DNA from 2 places in the Fictibacillus arsenicus genome. Region 1 is predicted to be linked to the other one. Evidence: a T-box and tRNA genes for the amino acid it is inferred to sense, from the RefSeq annotation. Region 1 holds a T-box; the other holds one or more tRNA genes.
What was found. The T-box of region 1 lies ahead of ABE41_RS13830 (valine--tRNA ligase). A T-box ahead of a tRNA ligase gene usually reads a tRNA of that ligase, here a tRNA-Val.
Positions count from the first base shown of each region.

Region 2: it has a tRNA-Val gene. The T-box ahead of ABE41_RS13830 (valine--tRNA ligase) is inferred to sense a tRNA for this amino acid. The anticodon was not compared.

Region 1 is NZ_CP016761.1:2,665,520-2,676,859, forward strand. It holds gene ABE41_RS13815 (SPOR domain-containing protein) at 479-1,477, opposite strand; gene ABE41_RS13820 (sensor domain-containing diguanylate cyclase) at 1,888-3,609, opposite strand; gene ABE41_RS13825 (bifunctional folylpolyglutamate synthase/dihydrofolate synthase) at 3,710-5,005, opposite strand; gene ABE41_RS13830 (valine--tRNA ligase) at 5,080-7,728, opposite strand; T-box leader at 8,156-8,383, opposite strand; gene ABE41_RS13840 (hypothetical protein) at 8,550-8,744, shown strand; gene ysxE (spore coat protein YsxE) at 8,784-9,848, opposite strand; gene ABE41_RS13850 (hypothetical protein) at 9,845-10,756, opposite strand; gene ABE41_RS13855 (LysM peptidoglycan-binding domain-containing protein) at 10,771-11,340, opposite strand, start outside.
Region 2 is NZ_CP016761.1:148,214-159,553, reverse strand. It holds gene glmM (phosphoglucosamine mutase) at 719-2,059, opposite strand; gene ABE41_RS00915 (CdaR family protein) at 2,078-3,331, opposite strand; gene cdaA (diadenylate cyclase CdaA) at 3,315-4,148, opposite strand; gene ABE41_RS00905 (zf-HC2 domain-containing protein) at 4,488-5,153, opposite strand; gene sigW (RNA polymerase sigma factor SigW) at 5,161-5,736, opposite strand; gene ABE41_RS20435 (aspartyl-phosphate phosphatase Spo0E family protein) at 5,938-6,108, shown strand; gene rocF (arginase) at 6,137-7,036, opposite strand; tRNA gene ABE41_RS00885 (tRNA-Ala) at 7,773-7,848, opposite strand; tRNA gene ABE41_RS00880 (tRNA-Gly) at 7,857-7,930, opposite strand; tRNA gene ABE41_RS00875 (tRNA-Tyr) at 7,978-8,062, opposite strand; tRNA gene ABE41_RS00870 (tRNA-Thr) at 8,171-8,246, opposite strand; tRNA gene ABE41_RS00865 (tRNA-Val) at 8,252-8,327, opposite strand; tRNA gene ABE41_RS00860 (tRNA-Glu) at 8,355-8,429, opposite strand; tRNA gene ABE41_RS00855 (tRNA-Thr) at 8,447-8,522, opposite strand; tRNA gene ABE41_RS00850 (tRNA-Asn) at 8,532-8,606, opposite strand; rRNA gene rrf (5S ribosomal RNA) at 8,636-8,751, opposite strand; rRNA gene ABE41_RS00840 (23S ribosomal RNA) at 8,901-11,340, opposite strand, start outside.

The DNA of each region.
Region 1 (11,340 bases):
TTTTCGGCATTTTCGCCTTTTTTATGTGGGCAAATGGAAACATTCATAGACGATTTTTGACAAATTTCTCGAAAGTGCTTAAAAAGGCAGACTCGGCAGTTGCATTTATAGAATTCAAGACATCCATGATAGGAAAACAGACAGACTAAGCCGTTGATTTCCGCTCCAGAGTGCTCTCTTTCCGCGGGGCGTGCGGTGAGCCATGGTGAAAGATTTAAAATGCTGCTCCTGTGTCTACAAGAAAAACAACAGCGAAGCGAGCTTCCTCGTCGCATGCCTTGCGAGAAGAATACTCAGGTAGCTGGCACGCTAATCCCGCAGGAGTCTCGCACCTTACGCTTCAATCAACTAGTCAAAGAAGCCTTTCACAAAACCTTCAAAAACAAAAAAATTATATAGTAGTGCTTTGTTTACAAGAAAAGTACAGATAGAAAAGCAGAGAAAGGGGAGGCTTCTCTGCTTTTCTTAAAAGGTTTTTCTATTTTAATGTCTGAAGCAATTGTTTATAAGATTGAAGACTGTCCATAGCCTTTTGCTGAAATGCCCAGTTAAGTTCACCTTTCTTTGTATCTTTCAAAGCTAGAAAAGCACCTTCTAGCTGTTTTTCGAAGACTGATGCAGCATTAGCTGTTTCGTCCTTCCAGTTTTTCTTTTGTTTCTGTCCGTATTGTTTCCATTTATTAAAATCACTTAAAGTTTGATCAAGTCCAGATTCCTTTGTGCCAGGCATTTGTGAAAGGGTTAATACATTTTGCAGAAGAATCTGGCCATTAGTGAAATATGTTTCGTCTAAATTGCTCGGTGTTTTTAGGTCGTCGAATGAGAAAGACAGTGTTTTAACGAGTGGTTTTTCCATTTCCTTTTGATAGCTTTCACCATAGCTTTCTAGTTGGTGTTTTTCATTTGCTATCCCTACAATTACGGCAGATTTTTCATCACCAGCGGAGATGATTACTGCGGAAAATCCTTTATCTTCAATGGATTTTACAACGTCTTCAGCTCTTTCTTTTGTTGAAAATACGCCAGCCTGCAGGGCTGAAAATTCTAGGTTTATAGGAGGCAATGAAACAAGTTTTTTTCCAGATGGAGACTTTTCTTTTTGAACCGGAGCAGTTTCAGGTTTTAGATTTCCAGCTTCTGTGATATCTGTTGAAAATACCATCAAAACCATGATTCCTAAAACGGTTCCAGTTACTATTGCTGCCATAACTGCTGCTAAGATCTGCTTCGGCAATGATTTGCCTTTTTGAGGAAGATAAAAGCCTGTCCTTCTTTTAGAAAACAAATTCATTTTCTTTCTTTTAAATGATATTTCATTTTTCTTTAAAGGTTCTGCAAGCACCATGAAATTATCTCTATCTAATACTTCAATAGCTGCTGCTATTTCATTGCTTGATTTCTCTTGCTCTTTGTTGGATTCACTTTCACTATATCGTTTTTCCTTACCATTTATTAATATCGAAATCTCCTGTTTCAAGTCCATCCGCTCCTCTCTAGCATCTACTAAATCATATGCAAATTGTTATTTAATAGAACTGAAAAAGCAGATTCAAATTCAAAATTAAAGTCGGTTTTCGTAAAGTAGGTTGCTTTAGAATGAGGTTGATTTCCGTTGCAGGGCTTGCTTTCCGCAGGGTGTGCGGTAAGCCCATTCATCGCAATGCGACTTTGAATGGTCTCACCTGTCCCACTCATCCTGCAGGACAAGGAAGGCTCCGGCAGCTTAACACGCACGAAGAAAATGTGAAGTTCATTTTCGAGGAGTCTCGCCCTTCCACTTCAATTAACTTTTCAATGAAGGACTGATAAAAAATCTTACTATAGCAACAATCTTTAAAAAAATGCCAAATTAAAAGACCCCAGATGAATTCCTGAGGTCTTTCGGGACTATCCTATATAAGCTGCCACTTTATTGCGGCCTTGTTGTTTTGCACCTGTATACATTGCTCTGTCGGCATTTCTTACTAGTGTTAATGGGTCTTCTCCTTGATGAGGAGCAGTAGCTACCCCAATACTCGCAGTTATGTATATCTTATGTTTACACTTATCGGTTAAATCATTGTGTATTTCAAATCCGTTGTCCGAAATTACAGAACGAAGCTCTTCAGCTATTTCTAAACATTCTTTCCCGCCAGATTCAGGCAGAAGAATAATAAATTCTTCCCCGCCATATCGGGCTACTGTCCCGCGTTCTCCAATAAAATCCTCCAGCCTTCTAGCAAGCATTATGAGTACATCATTGCCGCTTTGATGACCGTAAGAATCATTTACTGCTTTGAAATGATCGATATCTAGCAATATAACAGAGAATTGTTTTCTGAAATATTCGTAGTTGTTATACATACTAGCCAGAAGATCCTCAAAGTACCTGTAATTATATAGACCAGTTAATGGACACTGCTCACTTTTGAGCTTTGTGGATTCATAGTTTCTAGCATTATCAATGGCAACCGCTAAATAGTTTGCTAAAATCTCTAAAATAATCAGATGGTGCTTTTGGTATGCATGTTTCTTCTTAGAAGCAAAAGTAATAATTCCGACGATTTTTTGATTTCGAATCATAGGAACGGCTACTACAGATTCTGCTTTACCCTGAAAGAAAGTTTCAGATATTTCCCGCCACGCTTTCAACTTGCAGTACCTGATACTTTTTCCGGTAGACCATACTTTTCCGCTGATCGCTTCATGCTTTTTAATAGGAACAGAAGCCAGAATGCCTTCTTCACTTTCATACTTTCTAATGATTTTTAAATGTTCACCAGCATCTGCGTCATATATAAAGGCAAAATCAACAAACATAAATGCAATGAGTTTTTCAATAAAAACATCTAAAATATGATTTACTTTTAAATGCTCCGAAAGCTGCTGACCAATCTCGCTCGCTTTTTGCAAGGAAACATTTATCTGTTCGCTAGAATGATAGAGTTTAATAATGATTGAAAGTGATATAAACGGAAGCCCTACATAAAAAATAGCAGGCTGCCCTAATTGGGAATATAGAACGTACAGCATTAGTCCAACTGGTATAGCAAGAACTTCTGAAACTAGATCCCATAACGCATCCCATTCAATAAAACGACTGGATTCCTCATAAAGAACAGTAATAATGAAGTACAATCCGACATGATTCAGTACTAACCCTGTTAAAACATACCCAAAAACAGGTATTAAATTAATCGGTTCATTTAAATCAAATGCACCTGTTACTCCACCGAGCTGATAAAAAACACTCGCCTCACAAATAATGAGCCAGGAAAACATAAGGGTATTAGCCATATATCTGTAATACTCTTTGAAAACATTAACTTTAAGCGAAAAAAACATGGCCATTACAGATAGCAGCGTCATAGATAAAGCAACTGTTAAACCATAGTATAAAAAGACAGCTAAATTTATACCCGACATAAAAGAAATATTCGTATTAAGAACCTTAATAGGAAACAAAGAAACGATAATCGCTAAAAGCGAAATAATACCCAAGTCGATTAAATTTAAATCCGGCTGGTTATTTGTCATTTGCACGGCAGTCCACAACGCCAGAGGGAATAAAATCAGCCATGCCACTACTAGATATTTGCGTTTTCTCATATTATTCATCTGTGAACTCACGGCTTCCCCCCCTATTAATGTTCTATATACACATCTATTTTACTAGTACATTTATCTTATCTTTTTATTTTATCAAAAGTTCAAAAAATTACAATAAATGTTATTCCATATTTTGAAAACTTTTTCTAACTTCTGAAATAAAGTAAAGAGATCCAGTGATGACAAGGACATCCTCTTCTTTTAATTTTTTCATTGCCTCTTTTAAAGCATCCTTCCAGGAAGAGATGGCACACGACTTTTGAAAAGGGCTTTCAGCTAATAACTGCTCTGCTGATGCTGCTCTTGGAAAGTCAAAGGTAGTGAAATATGCCTCATCTATAATATTCTCTAGCTCTTTCATCATGTTTTTATAAGCTTTATCATGCAATGCGGCAAACAGCAAATAAACCTTTCTGCCCTTATAATGATTTTCTATCGTTAGTCTCAGTGCTTGGATTCCTTGATGATTATGAGCGCCATCAATGATTATATCGGGTGATGATGAAACTTTTTCAAACCTGCCCGCCCAATTTGCACGAAATAATCCGGTTTTAATTTTTTCTGGATCAATTCTGTAAAAACCCTTTCTTGTCAAATATTCAACGGCAGCCAGAGCAAGTCCGGCATTTTTTACTTGATGGATGCCTTTCATCGATAATTCTGCTGAAATATTTGAATTTTCAAGCCCTGTGTATAAAAACTCTTCTCCATTGTCGGAACTCTTCTTATGCAAAACAGAAAAATCCCTGCCAAGAATATAAGTGTCGGAATGTACTGTATTAGCCTTCTTCTCTATCACATTTAAAGCTTCAATCTGTTCAACAGTTGTGATTACCGAAACCTCTTTTTTTATGATCCCAGCTTTTTGAAATGCAATTTCTTCAATGGTGTCCCCTAAAATTCCCATATGGTCATATCCAATATTTGAAATCAGACTTAATATTGGTGAAATTACATTTGTTGAATCATATAAACCGCCTAATCCTGTTTCATAAATAACGATATCCGGCTGCTTTTTTGCAAAATATAGCAATGAAATGACAGTGATCACTTCAAACTCTGTCGGACTGCCTAAAGAAGTTTCAGTCAGTTCATCAACCAACGGTTTTAGCAATTTTGCATATTCCAGCAATTCATCGTTTTTAATAGGTTCTTTATTAATTGAAACTCTTTCATTAAAAGTAATGAGATATGGAGAAGTAAAGGTTCCAACATTGTAGCCAGCTTCATTAAAAATACTCCGTAAATACTCAACAGTAGATCCTTTTCCGTTTGTTCCGGCAATATGTATACATTTAATTTTTTTCTCCGGGTTCCCTGTTCTTTGCAGCAGCCATTCCACTCTCTTCAATCCTGGCTTTATACCAAACTTCAATAAACCATGTATCCATGTTAATGTTTCATTATAGGAATTCAAACTTAAGCCCGCCTTTCATAACGTAAAAGAAGGCGAATCCTGCATAAAAGGATCCGCCTCATAATCGTAAACTGTTAGCTTTGAAGCTCTTTTATACGTGCTTGAACGTTATCATATTTTTCCTGATAATCACTTTCTTTTGCACGCTCTTCAGCAATAACCTTTTCAGGTGCTTTTTTCATAAAACCTTCGTTGCTTAATTTTTTCTGTACACGTTCTACTTCTTTCGCATATTTTTCCGCTTCTTTTTCAAGACGCTTGATCTCTTCTTCAATATTCAGCAATCCTTCAAGAGGAAGATACATTTCAAGCCCAGTTAAAACGGTGCTCATGCTCTTTTCTGGTGCTGAGATTTCATCAGAAATCAAAAGTTCGCTCGGGTTGCAAAAACGTACTAAATAGTTGCGGTTTGTTTCCAGAGCTTTTAAAATCTCTTTATTTTTCGGCTTGATTTGGAGTTCGATCGGCTTGCTCGGTGCAACGTTCATTTCTGAGCGGATGTTACGAACAGAGCGGATCACTTCAGTTACAAGAGCAAATTCATTTGCAGCTTCTGGGAAATGAAGGTCATCTCGTTTTACCGGCCAAGAGGCAACAGTGATAGATTCACCTTCGTGAGGCAGATGCTGCCAGATTTCTTCTGTAATAAACGGCATGAACGGGTGAAGCAATCGAAGTGTCTGGTCCAGTACATAAGCCAAAACAGAACGAGTTGTTTTCTTAGCTTCTTCATCTTCTCCATAAAGCGGCAGTTTTGCCATCTCGATATACCAGTCACAAAAATCATCCCAGATGAAGTTATAAAGAAGACGTCCAACTTCTCCAAATTCATAGGCATCAATCAGTCTTGTAATGTCTTCTGACGTTTCGTTAAGACGAGTCAGGATCCATTGGTCAGCAAGTGACTTTTTGCCGCTCAAATCAATCTCATCGTATTGCAAGCCATCCATATTCATAAGTGCAAAACGGGATGCGTTCCAAATTTTATTAGCAAAGTTCCAAGTAGACTCCACTTTTTCCCAATAGAATCGGAGGTCGTTTCCAGGAGAGCTTCCGGTAGTTAAGAAGAATCTTAGTGCATCCGCACCGTATTTCTCGATAACATCCATCGGATCTACACCGTTTCCAAGTGACTTACTCATCTTACGCCCTTCAGAATCTCGAACAAGTCCGTGAATCAATACATCATTAAATGGCTTTTGATCAGTGAACTCAAGCGATTGGAAAATCATTCTTGATACCCAGAATGAAATAATATCATATCCTGTTACAAGCACATTTCCAGGGAAGTAGCGTTTTAAATCAGCAGATTCTTCATCCGGCCATCCCATTGTTGAAAAAGGCCAAAGAGCTGACGAGAACCACGTATCAAGGACATCTGTATCCTGCTCCCAATTTTCAGGATCATTAGGTTCTGTTTTTCCAACGTAGATTTCACCTGTTTCTTTATGGAACCAAGCTGGAATACGGTGTCCCCACCATAGCTGGCGTGAAATACACCAGTCACGGATGTTTTCAATCCAGCGCAAATACGTGTTTTCAAAACGGTCTGGAACGAAATTGACTTTGTCTTCGCTGCTTTGAAGCTTGATTGCTTCTTCTGCAAGTGGCTTCATTTTTACGAACCATTGAGTAGATAGGTAAGGTTCTACTACAGCACCGCTTCTCTCAGAGTGCCCCACCGAATGCATGTGTTCTTCAATTTTAAATAGAACTCCTTGATCTTGGAGGTCTTTTACAATTTGTTTTCGGCACTCAAAACGATCAAGCCCTTGATATTTCCCGGCATTTTCGTTCATCTTTCCGCCTTCATCCATTACCAAGATACGTTCAAGGTTATGTCTGTTTCCGATCTCAAAGTCGTTAGGGTCATGAGCAGGTGTGATTTTTACAGCCCCTGAACCAAATTCCATATCTACGTAGTCATCACCTACGATCTCAATCTCACGTCCAACAATTGGCAAGATTGCCTTTTTACCGATTAGATGCTGATAGCGCTCATCTTTCGGATGTACTGCGATAGCCGTATCTCCAAGCATTGTTTCTGGACGAGTAGTAGCTACTTCAATATATCCTGAACCATCTGCCAGCGGATATTTCATATGATAGAAAGCACCCTGAACATCCTGGTGAATAACTTCTATATCAGAAAGTGCTGTTTTTGTTTGAGGATCCCAGTTGATGATATACTCGCCGCGATAGATCAAACCTTTTTCGTAGAGCGTTACGAATACCTCTTTTACCGCTTCTGAAAGCCCTTCGTCTAATGTAAAGCGTTCACGGGAGTAATCTAATCCAAGACCAAGTTTTGCCCATTGCTGGCGGATAAAATGAGCATATTCCTCTTTCCATTCCCATGATTTCTCGAGAAACTTTTCACGCCCAAGATCATAGCGGGAAATTCCCTCTTCACGAAGCTTCCCTTCAACCTTAGCTTGAGTTGCAATGCCTGCGTGATCCATTCCAGGCAGCCATAAAACATCAAAGCCTTGCATGCGTTTTGTACGTGTAAGAATATCCTGCAGTGCAGTATCCCAAGCATGACCAAGGTGAAGTTTTCCGGTTACGTTCGGCGGCGGAATAACAATTGTATATGGCTCTTTCTCTTTGTCGCCTTTTGCTTCAAAGAATTTTCCTTTCAGCCAGAATTCATAACGGTTTTCTTCTGTAGCCTTCGGATCATACTTTGTCGGCATCGTAAGTTCTTTCTGTTCGTTCGTCATCATTTCTCCTCCTTTTATTTCTAAAGGCTCTTCTCTAAAAGATTTTTGCTTTTAACTTTTTTGTTGATTCTCTTCATTGACAAGGTTGATTGGAGTGCAAGGTGCGAGACTCCTCGAAAATGAACTTCACATTTTCTTCGTGCGATTTAAAGCTGCCGAAGCCTTCCTTGTCCTGCGGGATCAGCGTGCCAGCCACCTGAGTATCCTTCTCGCAAGGCATGCGACGAGGAAACTCTCTTCGTTAGGAGTTGCTTGTAGACGCAGGAGCACACATGCTTCATTGAGACTCCTAATGGTGCGAAGCGCAAAGGAAGCTCACCGCACGCCCCGCGGAAAGCGAGCATCCTGGAACGGAAATCAACCACTTCAAGGAGCAACAAAGTTTGCGAAAACAACCTTTCTAAAAAACAAAAAAAGCCCAATCGTCTTAAAGGACGAAAGGACTTTTCCGCGGTACCACCTTAATTTACGGCAAGTTCAAATTAACTTGCTGTACTCTTCATCGATAACGGATTTACCGTCTTCTTCTACTTCATTGTTCAAAGAAGATGCTCAAGGGCGACTTCCAACCAACTAGCCTTAAGGATTCTTTCAGCAGATGAATCCTCTCTCTAAAAGGTGTTGCATTTGTACTATTCCCTGTCTACGCACAATATAGAATCTGATTATATTTTATACAAGAGTGCTAATTTTAGTCAATAGGATAACCTTAACTTGTAAAAGTTATTCTATGCACAAAAATAAATTTGGTGAAGCCCGTCTTTCACGTCTTTAAACACGATGCATAAGTTATATAAAATGGGCGAATGGGGGGCTTCTTCTTGGCTCGGAGATATTTTAGGAAAGCCCGCTTTCCTGGCTGGCTTCTAACCGTTAAAAATGCAATCGGGCAATTAACAGTGCCGCTTATTATCTTTCAGCTGATCCGCACTTTATTATTTCCCTCAGCTGTAGATTTTTTCATTATTTTGATTCTCCTTGCATTGCATTTTGGTATTGCTTATGAAATATTTTAGGATCAAACTAAACTAAACAAGAAGATCACATATATGGTGCTATATGTGATCTTCTTCATTATTTATATGAATTTTATTTGGTGCATTTTCCTCTAGAGCTGGCGGAGGAGCTATCATAATAGCATCACAAAAATCGCGTATCTTTTTCATGGCTCTTATTCTGCTCTCAAGCCTGTGCACCAATTCGATTTGAGAATATTGAGTTCTTTTGCTGCAGTATAGATCAACTGTATTAAATACCGGTTCCGGATATGATAAATAGCTGATTAATAATCCTCGTTCTTCATTTAAAAGCGGTACATGTTTCTCATATAAATCCAATAATAACTTACCTTCTTCAATCACCCAGTCTCTCTGATGTGCAGCTCTCCGGAAATATAAAGCCAAATCTCTTACAGGAGTGTCCAGCACAGCTTTTTCAAAGTTCAGAAGATGGGCTTCCCCTGTAGGATTAAATATCAAATGATTACGGGAAACTTTTCCATGGCACAGGACACTTCTATATCGCTTTTCACGCTGACAAGTATCGTACCATTCTTTTAATCTTCTTTTGGCTTCTTCAGTCATTCTCATTATTTGATGAAAATGGCTTAAATACGTTAATTCAAAAGGTGACATATACGTTTTTTGTTCAGCTTCTTCCGTAAACCTTTCCATTTCAAACTGCCGGTTTTCCCACCTGTTCATTAAATATTGATAAGAATGTTCGACGACTTCATTTGAAAAGTCTTGTTCTTTGAGTGTCAGAGCATGCACTTTGCCGAGATGATCAAGCAGCACCTCATCCTTTGCTCTTTCATTTCTCTCATCTGATGCAAACCATGGCATGAGGTAATAGGTTTTTGGTCCAAGCTGAACAGTATAGTCACCAAATTTGGTCGGATACAATGGTACTACCTGATGGAAACCAATTTCTGAAAGCCTTTGAATAACATGTGTGAACCAGCTTCGTTCTTCCTCGTTCATCTCTGCTTCTTTAAGTGCAAAAGTTCCTCTTTTCGTTATGACCTTCTTTACTTTTCCGTGACGTTCAAGCTTTTCAGGAAACAGATCATAATGAAAAAGGACGGGCCCGTAATTTAGTGTTTCCTTTTCCGTTGTCATAGGGCCACCTTCCTTCTGTTTTCATCAAACCATTCAGTAACCGTTTTAAGGAAAGTCCGGTTTACATCCCAAATGGCTTCGTACATGTTCATGCCTTCAACCATCTTTTCTAAATTGGTGTTGTCTAATCGATTCAGACAATCAGTTAGTTCCCATGGTGTTGTAATTTCGGCTAACAATAGCAACCCATGATCACCTTGTAATGGGAAGATACGATCAATTTCAGTCAGAAGCATTTTTAATGACAAAGGTGAATTGTGTTCCAGCCATTCGAATAAGAAATTTCGTATCGGCTTGTAACTTTGTACCGGTTTAGAATCACCACCTTGGTAAAATAAAAAGTGAAAGATTCTTTTTCCATTCGCAATTCTTATTTCTTTTTCCAAGATTGGAACTTCGGTGTTTTGAACTTTTTTATTAAGCGCCTCAGCGAATAGAAGTCTCTTGTTTGCTTCAGCTATACTTGTATTTAAAATTTGGAAACTTCCATCAGTGTATTTTTGAGCTAATTCCAAACAATGGCTAAAATCAAATACAGGGTGTTCAACAGATTGATCATTTTTATAGTTTCCTTGTACAGAAACCTTTAACAACTGACCAATAAATTGTCCCCACCGCTCTACTTCTTCGCAGCCAAACAGAGTATCAGCATAGTCATGAAGGGTAATCCAGTGCTTGCCGTCAAATACCGCTGCGTCTCCATCTCTTGTTCGAATCATTCTGTCAGGTACGGCGCCAGAGCCTTTTGAAGACTCATCGCGCCATCTGACATGCCATTTTAACATCTCTTCATCTTTCCAATACCTTAATCGTTTCTCTCCAAAATCGGTCATGATAATATGAGGCTCCTGCTTCCATCTCACCCCATATAAATCATATTCATTTTCTAAGAGGTTAATGAGCCCCATGGCAGCACCTCATTTTAGCGTGAACTTACAGGAATATAGATAATTTGCCCTTCAGATACTTCACCCTGCTGCAATTGATTCATGCGCATCAGCGTATTTAAGGAGATATCATATCTTTCACAGATGTGTTCTAAAGAATCTCCGCGCTGAAGAATATACATTCTCATTTTTGAGAAGCGGTCTTCTTTTCCTGAAAGCATCTTCGTTAAATACAAGGCATTTTCATCCTTGGGTTCCTCTTCCCGCTCTGCTTGCTGTTCTTCTTGTTCTTCATAGCTGCTGGCTTCTGCTTCATATTCATAAGATTGGTCTTGTTCTTCTGTATGCTGATAGCTTTGATCATCGTATTCTTGTTCATCATGATACGCTTGTTCTCCATACTCTCCTGCATCATATGGACGGTCTCCGTAATTTTGCGCCTGGTAATCCTGATAATTGTTTTCTTGCGCCGAGTAAGATTGCTGCTGATACGGATTATATTCATATGGTCTTTCTGGTTGTTGATAGGATTGCTGATTCTGATAAGCGTTCTGCTGATAGTTATAGGCATCTTGAGCCTGATAATTCTGCTCTGCATACGGCTG
Region 2 (11,340 bases), 1.5 Mb from region 1:
GGGCCGTGAGCGGGGCTCACAACCCCACCTATGTTTTCTATTTTTATTTTGGTTTCACTTGCTTTCGTCTTTGTACAGGAAGTCACCTTGCCTGATTTGAACAAAAGCTTACGGAAGTGAATGTTCCGAGAGGCATCCGCCGAAATATCGATGAACCTCTTCCTCGTCAACTGCTTTTTTCCGGTCAGCAGTTCAGGCGCTTTTTGGATGAATGATTAACTGTAAACTCCTTCCTTTTATTTGAAGTAAACAAAAATAATCATACACGGGTTTTTCAAAACCGTCAATTATTATTCTTTCCCTATTTCAGAAAAAGTTGAAACATAAAGTTCCATAATAAAAAAATATGCATAAGCAGCCCTTTGTGTGAGCCGCATATGCATATGTTTCGTGCCCTTTTTCATTTTATGTCGGATGAAAGGCTTCCTTTTTATTCTAGGCTGTTTTCGTAATCCTTGTTGCTTTTGAGAGTGGTTGATTTCCACTCCAGGTGCTCGCTTTCCGCGGGGCTGGCGGTGAGCCTCCTGGCGCTTTGCACCTTTAGGAGTCTCACCTGTCCCACTGATCCCGCAGGACAAGGAAGGCTTCGTCAGCGTTATATCGCACGAAGAAAATGTGATTTTTCATTTTCGAGGAGTCTCACACCTTTCACTCCAATCAACTTGTCAATGAAGAGAATGAAAAAATGACCTCAAGCACTAATCTTTTAGAAAAAGCCTTATACTAACTCTTTTTTAACGACTTCTACGATTGTTTCTGCATGCTTTTGGCAAAGTTCTTCTGTAGGTGCTTCTACCATTACGCGCACAAGCGGTTCCGTTCCAGAAGGACGCACAAGCACTCGGCCGTTCCCTTCAAGTTCTGTTTCTACTTGATCGATAGCCGTTTTAATCGCTTCATTTCCGTTCAGCTTAGATTTATCTGCTACTTTAACATTGATTAATAGCTGAGGGAATTTTTTCATCTCTCCTGCAAGTTCTGATAGTGGTTTGCCAGTTGCTTTTAAAATAGATGCAAGCTGGATTCCAGAAAGAAGTCCATCACCTGTTGTTGTGTAATCCAAGAAGATAATGTGGCCGGACTGCTCTCCGCCAAGGTTGAAATCGTTCTTGCGCATCTCTTCCATTACGTAACGGTCACCAACAGCCGTTTGAGCAGATTTCATTCCGCTTGCTTCGACTGCCTTATAAAATCCAAGGTTACTCATAACGGTTGATACAACCGTATCCTGCTTCAGACGGCCCTGGTCTTTAAGATGCTTCGCACAGATGAACATAATTTGGTCACCATCGACAATGTTTCCTTTTTCATCGATCGCGATCAAGCGGTCTCCATCACCATCAAAAGCCAATCCCATGTCACAGCCTTTTTCTTTTACAAGCGCAGCAAGCTTCTCCGGATGTGTGCTTCCAACACCTTCATTGATGTTTAAGCCGTTCGGACTAGTGCCCATCGTTGAAATATCTGCTTCTAGATCAGCAAATAAGTGCGGTGCATGTGATGATGTAGCACCGTGTGCACAGTCAAGTGCGATATGCAATCCTGAGAAGTCTCCAGGTATCGTTTGTTTTAAATATTGCATGTACTTCTGTCCGCCTTCGAAATAATCGCTGACAGATCCCAGGTCGCCTCCTACAGGACGAGGCAGTTCGTCTGTATCCTTATCTAAAAGTGCTTCAATCTCCGCTTCTTGCTCATCTAAAAGCTTAAAACCATCAGCTCCAAAGAATTTAATCCCGTTATCTGCAACTGGATTATGCGAAGCTGAGATCATGATTCCCGCTTGTGCTCCCAGCGCTTTTGTAATAAAAGCAACTCCAGGTGTTGAAATAACACCTAAGCGCATTACTTCTGCACCGATGGATAAAAGTCCAGCTATAAGAGCGCCTTCTAGCATTTGTCCTGAAATTCGTGTATCACGGCCGATCAAGATCTTTGGCTTATCTGTATCTTTTGTTAGAATATATCCTCCGAAACGTCCTAATTTAAACGCAAGTTCAGGCGTTAGCTCTGTATTTGCAACTCCTCTTACTCCGTCGGTACCAAAATATTTTCCCATTATTGCTCTCTCCTTCATCTATTGACTGCTAGTTTCTGTTTGAATTTCCACACTGGCTTCTTGAACTGTATCTGTCAGATCAATATCAGCAGGATTTTTCCAATCTATCTTTACTTCGTGTGTTCCTTCTTCAAGCTGGCTTACATCCAAAATACCTTCGAGATCTGATTTTTGGAGCAAATCAAGCGTACTCTTCTTGCCTTTAACCGTCACATCGACGGCGCCGTCTTCAGGGTCTAGAATAGTAGCTTTTTTCTCATCGGTCGTTCCAAGCAATGTTAATGGAACATCTTCAAACGTTCGTGTAACCTCTTCATCTTCAACGTCAATCGAAACGGATACCTCTTTTACCGAAACAGATTCGATTCCATCTGGAACAGGAACATCCACAGTTAATGTTGTATCTTTTTTAATCTTGCTAAGATCTATAGAAATCTCTTTAAATGAATCATATTTATCTAAAGAAGTTGTTGTACCTGTCAGCGTAATCTCATTCGGGTCAGATGTTATTGACGCAATTGAGAGACCTTCTTCCAGCTCTCCACTTGTACGGATGGAAATAGGCACTGTTTTTTTAGGTTTCTTTATCGGCACTGATACCTCTGCCGTTTCAGGAGACACCTGTACATCAATAAGGTCTCCTTGTTGATTGTATGCCCGTAAAGGCACTTTTGTCCTTATAGGCTCGTCCGCATCCCCTACGTCTACAAATCCAGTAATAAATGAGATCTGGTTGATCATTCCTTCTGGGCCCGTTACTTTGACGGATTTTGGAGAGAATTCAACATCCCCAGCTGTATAACCCTCTGGAAGCTTTCTTGTATTTTTTAGATCAACGTTAACCGGCATCTCTTTCGTAACTTTCTTATGAAGGATTACGTCAACGTATTCAGGCTTCACCTTCGCTTTAACGCCTTCAGGCAAACCGCGGACATTTACTTTAACCCGTTTATTGCCCGGATCCTCATTTGTCAGATCAATATATGCTTCGACTTCTTTATCTACTTTTGTGGCTTTTGTAATTAACCGGCTCGAGCCTGTTAAGGTAATATCTACCGAAGAGGGCAAATCGGTTAAGACATATTGTTTTTCATCAAAATAAGGTGTGATTTCAACGTCCTGAATGGTTTCGCTTTCCGTATACATTTTTGAAAAAATAGAACGGTTAGCTGCTTCTTCCTGCGTTTCCATTGTAACGATGGTATACATCATTAAAGCAAGGAGGAAAGCAATGATTTTAACAAACCATGAACTATTAAGGAGTTTGTCCATTTTTCTTTCCCCTCCAATTCCAGCGAGTTGAGGAAGTGGACTTGTTCGCAATAATCAATTCTGCATTCAACAAATTTCTTAAAGACTCTTCGTCCAGATTCCGATAGATTTCCCCGTTTTTTGTAAGGGAGATCGTACCTGTTTCCTCAGAAACTATAACCGTTATAGCATCTGTCACTTCACTGATCCCTAATGCTGCTCTGTGTCTTGTTCCAAGCTCTTTTGATACAAACGGACTTTCTGTAAGCGGCAAATAACAGCCGGCTGCAAAAACCTGGCTTTGTTTTATAATGACAGCTCCATCGTGAAGCGGTGTATTCGGTACAAAAATATTTGTTAACAGCTCGGAAGTTAAATGCGCTTGAATCGGAATCCCAGTCTCTACGTACTCACTCAATCCTGTTTCTCTTTCTATTGAGATGATTGCTCCGATACGGCGTTTAGACATATAGTTTGTAGACTTTACAATGGCCGCGATCGTTTTCTCAGTTTCCTCTTCTTCAGGAATTCCCGTCCTTGAAAAGAATCTGCCTCGTCCAAGCTGTTCCAGCGCTCTTCTCAGCTCTGGCTGGAAGATAATAATAATGGCAAGCAAACCATATGTAATGACTTTATCCATCAGCCAAGACATCGTCCGAAGATCGAACGAGCTGCTCAGGAACCATACTACGATGATCACGCTTATCCCTTTTAACAACTGAACAGCTTTCGTTCCCCGGATAATCATGATCAATTTATAGATGACATACGTCACCAATAAAATATCAATTATTTGTGTAAGGTAATTAAAAATATTAAAATCTGCGATTGGTAACATAACTTCCCTCCCAACTCGGGTATGTGTTCCAAGTTGAAGTTTCATAATGGATTTTACTTATATATTATAGCATACCTCATTACAAAGAAAACTGAGCATGAGAGGCTCAAGTTTATGAAAATTCAGGGCTCATCCTTTTGGTGGCGGCAACGAAACTGCCCTTTGCTTAATACCACACTAGGTATTACGTACGGCATTCCCACGTTAAACCGGATTAATCCCACGTTAGCTGCGTTTTTTCTCACGTTAAATGAAATAATCGCACGTTAATTAAAAAATAACCACGAGACGACAATCCCGGACAAAATTCGCGGCGCGGATACCCGGGCATCATTTTCCTTACCCAACAAAAAAAGCCGTCTCTAAACGGCTCTTATCGTTATTTTGCATTGTTTCTTCTTTTGTACTAACCAACGATTTCAACTTGTACCATACCCATTCGACAACTTGGCCGATTTCCTGACTGTGGCCCGTCACCTCTCCTGCTGATGCAAGATACTGATTACCTTTTATTACTGTGACGTCGCCCTCTACTCTTCCTTCAATTCGGACGTCTGCATTCTCAACGACAAGGTCGCCTTTTATCGTTTCTCCAGCTGGGACAACGACTACCCTTTCAGCCTTTTTAATCTGAAGGTTTCCTTCTCCTTTTACAACAGCCAGGTCTTGCTGATTATAGCTGGTGAAAACGGATGCTGCCATAAAGAACATAAAGATCGCCGCTGCCGTTAAAGCAGGATGACGCTGCATCCATCGTTTCCATTTGATCTGCTGCTTCTCTTTAGGCAGCTTTGCCATAACAGCCTGAGTAAATCCTTCAGGCGCCTTTATAGAATGGTTCTGTAACTGTAATTCTTTTAGAGTATCTAAAAGCAACTCGTATTCTTCTTTACATGATTCACATTCTTCCAGATGAGCATGAAAGACACGCTCTTCTTCCGTAGTCGCTTCACCATCGAGTACTTTGTTCATCAATTCATCAAATACAGAATCTTCACACTGCATTTTTTCTTCACCTCGTTTTTACAACCATTTGAAATACTTTCTTCAGCGCTTCTCTGCCTCGATGTATACGAGTTTTTACAGTTGGGACGGGTATGTCCATGATGTGGCTGATTTCTTCCAGTGATAAATCTTCTACATATTTTAGAACAATCGCTGTCCTATACTTTTCGGGGAGCTTCATAATTTCTTCTTGCAGTTCATTCCATCGTTCGTTTTCTGTTACGACTTGTTCAGGCAGCGGTTCTTCAGATGAGAGCTGACTATACATCGTAGCTCCGTCAGTGCCAGGCACTTCAGCATCTAAGTAGTAATCAGGTTTCTTCTTTCTGAGCCTGTCGATGCATAGGTTTGTGGCAATTCTGAAAATCCAAGTTGAAAATTTAAATTCATTGTTGTATTTACTTATATTACGGTAAGCTCTTAAAAAAGTTTCTTGTGCTAAATCTTCTGCTTCGTGTCCATTGCCGACCATCCGGTAACAATGCCGGTATATTTTATCTTTAAAAAGGTCTACAATGCCTTCAAACGCTTCCTGGTCCCCTTTTTTGACTTGGGCAACCATATTCGCTACTAAGGCGTCCATCTATTATCACCACTCGGATTTTATTTACGTACCAGCTTGCCATAAGTTTCAATGATTCTCTTTATTTTTTTATTTTATCATGTTGCAGAATTTGACGAAATAAAAAGGTATTTTTTTCTAGTTTCGGTGTTTCAAACTAATAAGGCCTGGGAATATTAATCATATAAAATACTTAAACGATTGAAGAGAGGGGTTGTTTGTATGTATAGGGATTTATTGATTGAACAAATCGAACACTCCAGACAGCAAATGAATGAACTTTCGAAACATCTACCCTTAATTGCAGAAGAAGTTGTAGAACTTTCTCAAGAAATAGACCAGCTGCTAAATCAATATCAACGCATAAATGAAAAAGAACAGTTGCTTCCGTAAAGAGGCAACTGTTTTTGATTGAGCAGATTTATAAAAGCTTTTCTCCAAATAAAGATCCCATTAATGCGACAGCAACGGTTGCTGTTTTGTTCTTCTCATCAAGAATCGGATTAACTTCCACAAACTCTGCAGAAGTAATAATTTCTGCTTCTGCTAGCATCTCCATCGCCAGATGACTCTCTCTGTAGCTGATTCCCCCAAGTACAGGAGTACCTACTCCAGGGGCGTCGTGGGGATCTAATCCATCAAGATCAAGACTAAGGTGAACCCCGTCAGTATGTGCTAAATATTCGATCGTCTCTTCCATAACTTTTGTCATACCAAGACGATCCACTTCATGCATCGTGTAAACTTTAATTCCCTTTTCTTTTATGAGTTCTCTCTCACCTTCATCTAGTGAACGCGCTCCAATGATAACAATGTTTTCCGGCTTCACTTTAGGTGTATAGCCGCTGATGTTCGTTAGCATCTCATGACCAATTCCGATACTGGCAGCTAAAGGCATTCCGTGTATATTGCCGCTTGGAGAAGTATCTGCGGTATTCAGATCGCCATGAGCATCGTACCAGATAACACCAAGGTTTTCGTAATGTTTTGAAACCCCTGCTAAAGTTCCAATCGCAATACTGTGATCTCCGCCTAATACTAGCGGGAACTTTTTGTTCGTAATTACACTGGAAACAGATTCAGAAAGCTTTTCACTTGCTTCCAAAACACCGTTTAAGTTTTTAAGATTACCTTCGTTTTCAATGCTTTGTTTTTCTGGACGAGCAATTTCAATATCACCTAAATCCTCAACCTGATAGTTAAGGTTTTCTAAACGCTCAATAATTCCTGCATATCGAATAGCACTAGGCCCCATATCTACACCGCGTCGCATTTGTCCTAAATCCATCGGTACTCCGATCACTGATATATCTTTTAACATTTCTTCTTCCTCCCTTATGAAAAACATAAAAACTAACGAATTCCTAATACTATTGTATCTGTAAGGGATTTCATGGTTCAACTGGACAAAATTTTGCATAGATATACCAAAAAGAAAGCGCTTTCGATGCTTGGATACATATTTATAAGAAATAGAATGGAAAATAGATGGGGTTCTTTTTTTATTGGAGAAGGAAATGCTTGCAGCGGAATGTCTTCATTTTATTTTCTAACCCGTAATTATGGTTTATAGACTGTAATTTTATTTTCTAAGCTGTAATTACATTTTATAGACTATAATTTAACTTTTCCAAGCCGTAATTTCGCTTATAGGCTTTTCAATTAAAATGAAATAGAAGATGGATAAGTCCATCTTCTAGCCTTCTTCTAACCTTTTTTAAATAGGCGCATTTCTAAAAGATTGCTGCTACTGAGCGATTTTCAAAAGTTCTTCATTGAATAGTTAAATTGGAGCGGAAGGGCGAGACTCATCGAAAATGAAAATCACTTTTTCTTCGTGCGATATATCGCTGCCGGAGCCTTCCTTGTCCTGCAGGATGAGCGGGGCAGATGAGCCCACTCATTGTACGCAGTACAGAGGGTGCTCACCGCACGCCCTGCGGAAAGCGAGCCGCTGCAGCGGATATTACAACTTTCAAAAGCAATAATGTTTACGAAAACAGCCTTTAAAAATAAAAAAAAATCAGGCCATCGCCTGATATCAATTGTTATGTATATGGTGGAGCTTAGCGGGATCGAACCGCTGACCTCCTGCGTGCAAGGCAGGCGCTCTCCCAGCTGAGCTAAAGCCCCGGAATAAATGGAGCGGGTGATGAGAATCGAACTCACGACCAGAGCTTGGAAGGCTCTTGTTTTACCATTAAACTACACCCGCATTATCTAAAAGCAGTATTGTCTGTCTTTCTAAATCTTATACAAAGATGGTGGAGGGGGACGGATTCGAACCGCCGAACCCGGAGGGAGCGGATTTACAGTCCGCCGCGTTTAGCCACTTCGCTACCCCTCCACATAAAAAAAGAATCGATCTAGACATGTTACTGCGTCTAAAAGCAGTTGCATGAAGACTATTCCTCGTAACAGCAATTTTATTTTTAGTTCGATAAAAATAAAATTGTGGTGCCGGCTAGAGGACTTGAACCCCCAACCTACTGATTACAAGTCAGTTGCTCTACCAATTGAGCTAAACCGGCATAAATGGTGGAGGATGACGGGTTCGAACCGCCGACCCCCTGCTTGTAAGGCAGGTGCTCTCCCAGCTGAGCTAATCCTCCAAAAGTTATGTTCAGTTAAAGAAAAGTTGGTGACCCGTACGGGATTCGAACCCGTGTTACCGCCGTGAAAGGGCGGTGTCTTAACCGCTTGACCAACGGGCCATATTATTTTTATGATATGGAGCTTCCAACCGGGCTCGAACCGGTGACCTCTTCCTTACCATGGAAGCACTCTACCTGCTGAGCTATGGAAGCAAAAAGTAATGGCTCCACAGGCAGGACTCGAACCTGCGACCGATCGGTTAACAGCCGATAGCTCTACCACTGAGCTACTGTGGAATAATATAATTTACGTATTTTGAGATAAAGCCCAGCGACGTCCTACTCTAACAGGGGGAGACCCCCAACTACCATCGGCGCTGAAGAGCTTAACTTCCGTGTTCGGTATGGGAACGGGTGTGACCTCTTCGCCATCATCACTGGACCTAGTACTCTCAAAATCATATATCCTGTTGGGACAAGATAAATTTTATTATATTTCCATACATTTTGCAAGAGATTTTTTAATGATTTTCATCATATTATGTTCTCTCAAAACTAGATACGACGTTTCCAAACGATTCATGCAATATTAAGGATAAGCCCTCGACCGATTAGTATCTGTCAGCTCCACGTGTCACCACGCTTCCACACCAGACCTATCAACCTCATCATCTCTAAGGGGTCTTACTCACTTAACGTGATGGGAAATCTCATCTTGAGGGGGGCTTCATGCTTAGATGCTTTCAGCACTTATCCCGTCCACACGTAGCTACCCAGCTATGCCCCTGGCGGAACAACTGGTACACCAGCGGTGTGTCCATCCCGGTCCTCTCGTACTAAGGACAGCTCCTCTCAAATTTCCTGCGCCCGCGACGGATAGGGACCGAACTGTCTCACGACGTTCTGAACCCAGCTCGCGTACCGCTTTAATGGGCGAACAGCCCAACCCTTGGGACCTACTTCAGCCCCAGGATGCGATGAGCCGACATCGAGGTGCCAAACCTCCCCGTCGATGTGGACTCTTGGGGGAGATAAGCCTGTTATCCCCAGGGTAGCTTTTATCCGTTGAGCGATGGCCCTTCCATGCGGAACCACCGGATCACTAAGCCCGACTTTCGTCCCTGCTCGACTTGTAGGTCTCGCAGTCAAGCTCCCTTGTGCCTTTACACTCTGCGAATGATTTCCAACCATTCTGAGGGAACCTTTGGGCGCCTCCGTTACTGTTTAGGAGGCGACCGCCCCAGTCAAACTGCCCGCCTGACACTGTCTCCGAACCGGATCACGGTTCAAGGTTAGAATTTCAATACAGCCAGGGTAGTATCCCACCGACGCCTCCACCGAAGCTGGCGCTCCGGCTTCTCAGGCTCCTACCTATCCTGTACAAGCTGTACCAAAATCCAATATCAAGCTGCAGTAAAGCTCCATGGGGTCTTTCCGTCCTGTCGCGGGTAACCTGCATCTTCACAGGTACTATAATTTCACCGGGTCTCTCGTTGAGACAGTATCCAAGTCGTTACACCTTTCGTGCGGGTCGGAACTTACCCGACAAGGAATTTCGCTACCTTAGGACCGTTATAGTTACGGCCGCCGTTTACTGGGGCTTCAATTCAGAGCTTCTCCCGTAAGGGATAACCCCTCCTCTTAACCTTCCAGCACCGGGCAGGTGTCAGCCCCTATACTTCACCTTGCGGTTTCGCAGAGACCTGTGTTTTTGCTAAACAGTCGCTTGGATCTATTCACTGCGGCTCTCTCGGGCGATAAACCCTATCAGAGCACCCCTTCTCCCGAAGTTACGGGGTCATTTTGCCGAGTTCCTTAACGAGAGTTCTCCCGATCATCTTAGGATTCTCTCCTCGCCTACCTGTGTCGGTTTGCGGTACGGGCACCTCTTTCCTCACTAGAGGCTTTTCTTGGCAGTGTAGGATCAGGGACTTCGGTACTAAAATTTCCCTCGCCATCACAGCTCAGCCTTCACGTTGGACGGATTTGCCTATCCAACAGCCTAACTGCTTAGACGCACTATTCCATCAGTGCGCTCACCCTACCTTACTGCGTCCCCCCATTGTTCAAACGGAAAGGAGGTGGTACAGGAATATCAACCTGTTATCCATCGCCTACGCTTTTCAGCCTCGGCTTAGGCCCCGACTAACCCTGAGCGGACGAGCCTTCCTCAGGAAACCTTAGGCTTTCGATGGACAAGATTCTCACTTGTCTTTCGCTACTCATACCGGCATTCTCACTTCAAAGCGCTCCACCAGTCCTTCCGGTCTGACTTCACTGCACTTCGAACGCTCCCCTACCCCTGTACCTAAAGGTACAAGCCATAGCTTCGGTGATACGTTTAGCCCCGTTACATTTTCGGCGCAGAGTCACTCGACCAGTGAGCTATTACGCACTCTTTAAATGGTGGCTGCTTCTAAGCCAACATCCTGGTTGTCTGGGCAACTCCACATCCTTTGCCACTTAACGTATACTTTGGGACCTTAGCTGATGGTCTGGGCTGTTTCCCTTTTGACTACGGATCTTATCACTCGCAGTCTGACTCCCGCGGATAATTCTCTGGCATTCGGAGTTTGACTGAATTCGGTAACCCTGTGGGGGCCCCTAGTCCAATCAGTGCTCTACCTCCAGGAATCTTGCCGCGAGGCTAGCCCTAAAGCTATTTCGGGGAGAACCAGCTATCTCCACCTCCAGGAATCTTGCCGCGAGGCTAGCCCTAAAGCTATTTCGGGGAGAACCAGCTATCTCCGTGTTCGATTGGCATTTCACCCCTACCCACACCTCATCCCCGCACTTTTCAACGTGCGTGGGTTCGGGCCTCCATTCAGTGTTACCTGAACTTCACCCTGGACATGGGTAGATCACACGGTTTCGGGTCTACGACCACGTACTATGTCGCCCTATTCAGACTCGCTTTCGCTGCGGCTCCGTCTATTCAACTTAACCTTGCACGGGATCGTAACTCGCCGGTTCATTCTACAAAAGGCACGCCGTCACCCGTTAATGGGCTCCGACTACTTGTAGGCACACG